DNA from 2 places in the Georgenia sp. X1117 genome. Region 2 is predicted to be linked to the other one. Evidence: riboswitches for the same ligand, from Rfam matches in the RefSeq annotation. Region 2 holds a riboswitch; the other holds the start of a gene.
The links. A riboswitch is a leader RNA that binds a small molecule or an ion and turns the genes downstream of it on or off. The one in region 2 is predicted to bind S-adenosylmethionine.
Positions count from the first base shown of each region.

Region 1: it holds a riboswitch for S-adenosylmethionine, as region 2 does, so the genes downstream of both, AC3D3D_RS04075 (hypothetical protein) here and AC3D3D_RS00320 (hypothetical protein) in region 2, are expected to answer to the same signal.

Region 1 is NZ_CM173492.1:890,606-894,001, reverse strand. It holds gene AC3D3D_RS04090 (nuclear transport factor 2 family protein) at 1-83, shown strand, start outside; gene AC3D3D_RS04085 (TfoX/Sxy family protein) at 80-421, shown strand; gene proB (glutamate 5-kinase) at 499-1,605, shown strand; SAM riboswitch class IV at 1,672-1,783, shown strand; gene AC3D3D_RS04075 (hypothetical protein) at 2,066-2,977, shown strand; gene trxA (thioredoxin) at 3,244-3,396, opposite strand, start outside.
Region 2 is NZ_CM173492.1:61,300-64,695, reverse strand. It holds RNA gene rnpB (RNase P RNA component class A) at 1-243, opposite strand, end outside; gene AC3D3D_RS00325 (YaaA family protein) at 313-1,155, shown strand; SAM riboswitch class IV at 1,249-1,362, shown strand; gene AC3D3D_RS00320 (hypothetical protein) at 1,378-1,788, shown strand; gene AC3D3D_RS00315 (histidine phosphatase family protein) at 1,799-3,172, opposite strand; gene AC3D3D_RS00310 (zinc ribbon domain-containing protein) at 3,169-3,396, opposite strand, start outside.

The DNA of each region.
Region 1 (3,396 bases), 830 kb from region 2:
CCGAGCTGTTCACCGTCCGCGACGGGCTCATCCGGGACAGCGTCCTCATCTTCGACCGCCTCTCCTACGGCCCGCCGCAGTGACTCCCGCGCAGTCCGCCCTCGTCGAGCGGGTCCGCGCGCTCCTCGTCGGCGAGACCGTCCGCGAGGTCTCGATGTTCGGCGGTCGGTCGGTCATGGTGGACGAGAAGATGATCGCCGCGGCCCGCAAGGACGGCGGGCTGCTCGTGCGCGTGCCCGCCGAGGACCACGACGAGCTGCTCCGGCGCCCCGGCGCGACGCAGGCCGAGATGGGTGCGGGACGCTCGATGGGCCCGGGCTGGATCGAGGTCGACGGGGACACGATCGCCGACGACGACCAGCTCGCCGGTTGGGTCGAGATCGCGATGGCGCACCGCCGGGCGTCCGCCGGCGGTCAATGACCCGAGCCGGCCCCGCGGACGCGCACAATGTCCCCGTGAGCTTCCCGACCGTCCACCGGCCCCTGGCCAACCGCGCGATGCTCGCGCGCGCGAGCTGCGTCGTCGTGAAGATCGGTTCCTCCTCGCTGACCCGGCCCGACGGCACTCTCGACCTCGAGCGGATCGGCCAGCTCTCGACGCTGCTCGCCACCCGGGCGGCCGCCGGCCGGCAGGTCGTGCTCGTCTCCTCCGGCGCGATCGCGGCGGGGATCGCCCCGCTCGGGCTCTCCGCCCGCCCGAAGGACCTGGCCACGCAGCAGGCCGCGGCCTCGGTAGGGCAGGGGATGATCCTCGCCCGCTACACCGAGGCGTTCGCGCGGCACGGCCGGCGCGTCGGGCAGGTCCTGCTCACCGCCGACGACCTCGTGCGCCGCCAGAGCCACGTCAACGCCGCCCGTGCGCTCGACCGGCTCCTCACCCTCGGGGTGACGCCCATCGTCAACGAGAACGACGCCGTCGCCACCGACGAGATCCGCTTCGGCGACAACGACCGCCTCGCCGCCCTCGTGGCCAACCTCGTCCGGGCCGACGCGCTCGTGCTGCTCACCGACGTCGACGGTCTCTACGACGGCCACCCCCGCGACCCCGGGAGCAGCAGGATCCCCCTCGTCCGCGGCCCGGAGGACCTCGAGGGCATCACGGTCACCGGTCGCGGGTCCGCCGTCGGGACGGGTGGCATGGTCACCAAGCTCGAGGCGGCCGCCATCGCCACCGGCTCCGGCATCCCGGTGGTCCTCACCGACGCCGACCACGCCGGTGACGCCCTGGCCGGCCGGCCCGTGGGCACCTGGTTCGCCGCCCGGGCTCGCCGCATGTCCGCCCGGCGGCTGTGGCTCGCGCACGCCGCCCGGCCGCGCGGCTCGGTCGTCCTCGACGCCGGGGCCGCCCTCGCGGTGGGGGAGCGGCAGCGGTCCCTCCTGCTGCCCGGCATCACCGACGTGGTCGGCGACTTCGAGGCCGGCGACGTCATCGAGATGGTCGGGCCGGACGGGCTCGTCGCCCGCGGCGTCAGCGGCTACGACTCGCGCGAGCTGACCGAGCTGGTGGCCGCACCGGCCCGGCGTCGGGCGAACCAGCGCCCGGCCGTGCACCGCGACGACCTGGCGGTCATGCGCGACGTCGGGGGCCGAGCCCGCCCGCGCTGACCGACAGGTGAGACGACCGGGTGGGTGCGTTGACGCGGGGCGGCGCGGCTGCCTAGTGTCGCCACAGGTCTTGAGAACCAGTGCGAAGCCCCGGCTCGCTGGTCGGCAACCCTCCTCGTGTGGCGGGGGTGCTCCGGGTGATGACCTGGCCCCACGTCAGTGGGGCAAAGCCCGGCGCACGAGGCGCCCTTGCACGAAGGATCCGGACATGATGCAGCAGGTGAGCACCCACCGATCCAGCTCTGCCCTCCTCCCGGCGATGATGATGTGCATGCGCCCGGGCTGTCGGCGAATGTCGGCCTGACAGCCCGGAGAACCCAGCGACGCCTGCGCTCCCGCGCCGCGTCAGACCGGACGGGCGGCGACCCCCGCGACGAGTGGCACGTCGTGGCCGCATGCCCTCCGGCGCACGCACAGCCGTCGGCTCACCCGACGGCGGGACCCTGTGAGGACCCCAGCCATGAGCATCAGCCTGACCCGTACCCCCGTTCCCACCGCCGACGTCGACGCCGCGCGTACGACCCGCACCGACGCCGCCCGGACCAGCGAGCCCCGCACCACCCCGGCCACCGAGGGTTCGGCCGCCGTCGGTGGCGCCCTCGCCCTCGACCTCTCCGGCCTCGGCGCGGCCGTCTCCGACCCTGAGGACGACCTGCCCGTCGACGCCGCCGACCTGCCCCGGCTGGCCCGTCAGGCCCACGCGGCCCGCGCCGCCGGCGTCACCGAGGTCGCGCTCTCCCCGACCTTCCACCTGCGCTCGGACGCCCCGTGGCGCACCGAGCCCGGCGCCGACGCCCGCCGCACCGGCGAGCGCCTGACCGACGCCGGCGTCGACGTCCTCCTGCCCGGGGCACCCGCGCGTGAGCAGGCTGCCGCGACCGCCGGGCTCACCGCCGCCGGTGCGCGCCGCGTCGCCGACAGCCGCGCGCGGACCGCAGGCGCGGCACCGACCGCCGTCGGCTCGCGGCTGCGCACCGCCTCCTACGTCGACAGCGTCGAGGAGGGGCTGGCCGCCGGTCGCGCCGGCGGCACGGCGGTCGTGCGGGCCATCCACCACGCCCGCGTGAGCGAGTTCGTGGCCGCGGTGCGCCGCGGCGCCGAGGAGGCCGGCACCACCGTGCGGGTGCTCGTCGAGCTGCACGTGGCCATCGCCGAGACCCGCGAGCGGGCCCTGGCCCGCGCCGAGCTCGTCGCGGACATCGCCTCCGTCGAGCGGCGCACGCTGCCCTGGCAGGGCGCGGCCGCGGTCATCGGCTCGGTGGAGGACGTGCGCGAGGAGGCCCAGGGCTTCTCCGCCCTCGCCGACGGCCTGGTGCTCGTGCCGATCTCGATCCCGGCCGATCTCACCGCCATCCTCGACAACCTGGTCTGACCGGCCCGCGCCGAGGTGGACCCTTCTCGGTCCGGAAGGACCTCGAGAAGGTCGACCTCGGGCGGGCATGGTCCACCTCGGTGCGAGAACGCGCTGAGGTGGACCCTTCTCGGCCCAGATGGGCCTCGAGAAGGTCCTCCTCGGACGGGCATGGTCCACCTCGGTGTGAGAGGGGCCGGAGACAGACAGAGAAGGGACCCGGGACCGGCAGCACGCCGGTCCCGGGCCCCTTCCGCGCGCCTGCCGACGCGGGGTGCTCGCGGAGGTCAGGCCTGCTCGGCGTCCCCGTGGCCGGCCTCGTGCTCGGCGATCTGCTTGCGGATCTCGTCCATGTCGAGCTCGCGGACGGCCGTGAGGATCTGCTCGAGGTTCTTCGCCGGGACCGCGCCGGGCTTGTTGTAGACCAGCACGCCGTCGCG
Region 2 (3,396 bases):
CGCCCTCGAACGCCTGCTGTCTGGTCTTGCTCCAGGTGGGGTTTGCCGAGCCGCCACGGTCACCCGCGGCGCTGGTGGGCTCTTACCCCACCGTTTCACCCTTACCCCTTGCGGGGCGGTCTGTTCTCTGTGGCACTGTCCCGCGGGTCACCCCGGGTGGGCGTTACCCACCACCTTGCCCTGCGGAGCCCGGACGTTCCTCGGCACCCGGTGACCGGGTGACGCGGCCGCCCGGCCGACTCTTCCGCAGCGCACCAGTCTACCGGGCGGACAGCACCCGTGGAGCGTGACCTCGGCGGCTACCCTCCCGTGGTGCTCGTGCTGCTCCCTCCCTCCGAAGGCAAGACCGCACCGACCTCCGGAGACCCCCTGGACCTGGGCTCCCTCTCGCTCCCGACGCTGACCGATGTCCGGCGTCGGGTGCTGACCTCGTTGGTCGGGCTGAGCGGCCGCCCCGACGCCCTCGAGGTGCTGCGCGCCCCGGCCGGCGCGGCTGCCGAGGTCGCCGCTCAGCGCGAGCTCTTCTCGCTGCCCGCGGGCCGGGCGGACCAGGTGTTCACCGGTGTCCTGTTCGACCGTGCGGGCCTCGCCGAGCTCGAGGGGCCGGCGCACGAGCGGGCCGAGCGTGACGTCCTCATCATGTCCGGTGCCTTCGGCGCGCTCTCCCCCGCCGACCGCATCCCGGCCTACCGGCTCGGCCCGTCGGCCACCCTGCCCGACGTCGGCGCGCTGCCCCCGCTGTGGCGCGGGGCGCTGGCGGACGCGATGGACGCGCGGGTCGACGGCGAGCTCGTCGTCGACGGCCGTTCGGGCGGGTACCGCTCGCTGTGGAAGGTGCCCCCGACGGCGGAGCGCGTGGAGGTCGGCGCGGTCACCGTCCGTGGCACGACCCGGTCGGTGGTCTCCCACGACGCCAAGTACTTCCGCGGACTCCTCGTCGGGCACCTGCTCCGGCGCACGGGGGCGGCGCCGGACGACGCGGACTCGCTGCGGACCGCGGCGGGCGAGCTGGTCGGGACGGTACGCGAGGCTGCTGCGGCGCCGCGCAAGGGTGTCGAGCGCACCACCTGGACGCTGAGCGACGTCGAGCTGGCGCCGCCGGCGCGCGCGGGTGCGGCGCACGCGCTCACCCTGGTGCTGGTGCAGCGGCCGTAGGTCCGGGCCGGCCTACGGCCGCTGGTGGTCCAGCTGCCGTAGGGCCGTGCCGGTCGGCGTCGATGTCGGAGGTTGCCCGTAGCCTTATCGGTGGATCACGAAGCGCGACCAGAAGCCCTCCGGCCGGTCGCCTGGCAACCGCGCCTCGCGCACGGTGCCCCCGGAGGAAGATCCGCCCGCGGCGGAGCGTCGCGGGAAGTCGCGAACATCCAGGAGCCCCTCATGAGCGAGCACGCCTCGGCCACCGACACGCGGTGCGGCCTGTACCGCGCCGGCCACCAGCCCCATCACATCCAGGCCAGGCTGGCCGCGACGACGACCGGCACGGACGTCCGGCTGGTCTCCTACAGCGCCGTGGCACGGGACCGCCTCCCGACGCCGGCAGGCGGGCCGGTCGGACCGGGCCCGCTGGAGCTGCGGGTGCTCGTCGGGGACGCCCCCGAGGTCTGGTGGCTCCACGACGACGAGCGCACGCGCAGCCGCCTCGAGCAGTGGGCGCGCCGCGGCGCCACCCTGTACGGGTACGGGTTGCTCAGCGTCAATCCCGAGGTGGACGACGACCCGGCACGTCCGGCGATGCACCCGTGCCGGGATCCGGAGCAGTGGGTGCCGTGCCGTTCGGGCCGGCGGTGAGGGTCACGGGTCAGCCGGCGGCGCCGACCCCCTCCGAGGGCGCACCGACGTAGTTGACCTGGCCCTCGAAGCGGCCCTGGGCGTCGACGCCGCTCACGCCGAGCATCGTCACCGAGCCGGGCCGCACGCGGACGCGGCCCCAGGCGCCCGGCTCGATGCCGGCGACGAGTGCCACGGCGGTCCGCACGACGACGGCGTGCGCGACGAGCACCACCGTGCGGCGCTCGGAGCCCATGACCTCCCGGAGCACCTGAGCGACGCGGGCCGCGACCTGGCGGTGCGACTCACCGCCGGGCGCGGCGACGTCGACGTCGCGGTACCACCGCTGCCAGCCGCCCTCCCAGCCGGCGTCGATCTCGGCGCCGGTCAGTCCGTGCCACTCGCCGAGCTCGATCTCCCGGAGGCGGTCGTCGAGGATCGGCTCGGCGCGCAGGCCGGACGTCCGTGCGAGCTCCTCCGCGCTCTGGCGGGTGCGGATGATCGGCGAGACGCGCAGCTCGGCCTGCCCGAGGTCGGCGACGTCCCCCTCGACCAGCCGCGACAGGAGCGTCCCGGCGTTCGCCGCCTGCCGTCGACCGAGCTCGGTGAGGTCCGGGCCGGGCGTGTCCGAACCGCACTCGCGGCTCTGGAGGGTCCACTCGGTGACGCCGTGCCGGACGAGGTACACGCGCGTGGCGTCGCCGGTCCGCGGGCGGGCGGCCGGTGCGCTGTCGTCCGGTGTGCTGTCGTTCGGCGTCGGGCGCGCGCCCGACGTCGTGGCACCCGGCTCGTCGCGCGGTGCCGGCTCGGCGACGTCGAAGAGCGCCGGCGGCGCGTCTGCGCGTGCTGCTGAGGCGTCGGCCGGGTCGTCGGACGAGCCGGCGTCGGATGGGCCGTCGGCGCCCGGGTCACCCGGCCCTGGCCAGACGTCGTCGGACTCCGAGCCGAGCTCGGCGGCCTCGGCGAGGCTGGTGAGCCACTCGTCGGTGGCGGAGTCGGCGCGCGAGTCCATGGCCTTGTTGGCCAGGGCGTCGGCATCGGCGTTCTTCGCGCGCGGGATCCAGGTGTAGGTCACGCGGTGCGTGGGAAAGGCGTCGCGGGCCTCGAGGGCGAGCCGGCGCATGTCCTCGTGCTTGATCTTCCAGCGGCCCGACATCTGCTCGACGACGAGCTTGGAGTCGGCGCGCACCTCGACCTGGGCCTCGGGCTCGATCCGTGCGGCGGCGCGCAGCCCCTCGACCAGGGCGGTGTACTCGGCGACGTTGTTCGTCGTCTCCCCCAGGTATCCGCTGCGGGTGGCGAGACGTTCGCCTGTATCGGCGTCGGTGACGACGCTGCCGTAGCCGGCGGGGCCGGGGTTGCCGCGGGCGCCGCCGTCGGTGTGGATGACCAGCCGGCGGCTCATCGACGGTCCCCCGTCCGCACGAGGATGAACCCGTGGTCCTCGCTGACGAGGATCTCGTCCTCGGCCGCGGTGTCGATCCGGGACTGCTCGGCCAGCGTGAAGTCGACGGCGACACCCTCGGCCCGGTGGCCGCGCACCGCGACGGCCCCGAGTCCTCCGGTCTGGCGGCGGGCGGCCTCGTACTCGTCGAGGAGCGCGGCGGGCAGCGTCGCGGCGAGCTCGTC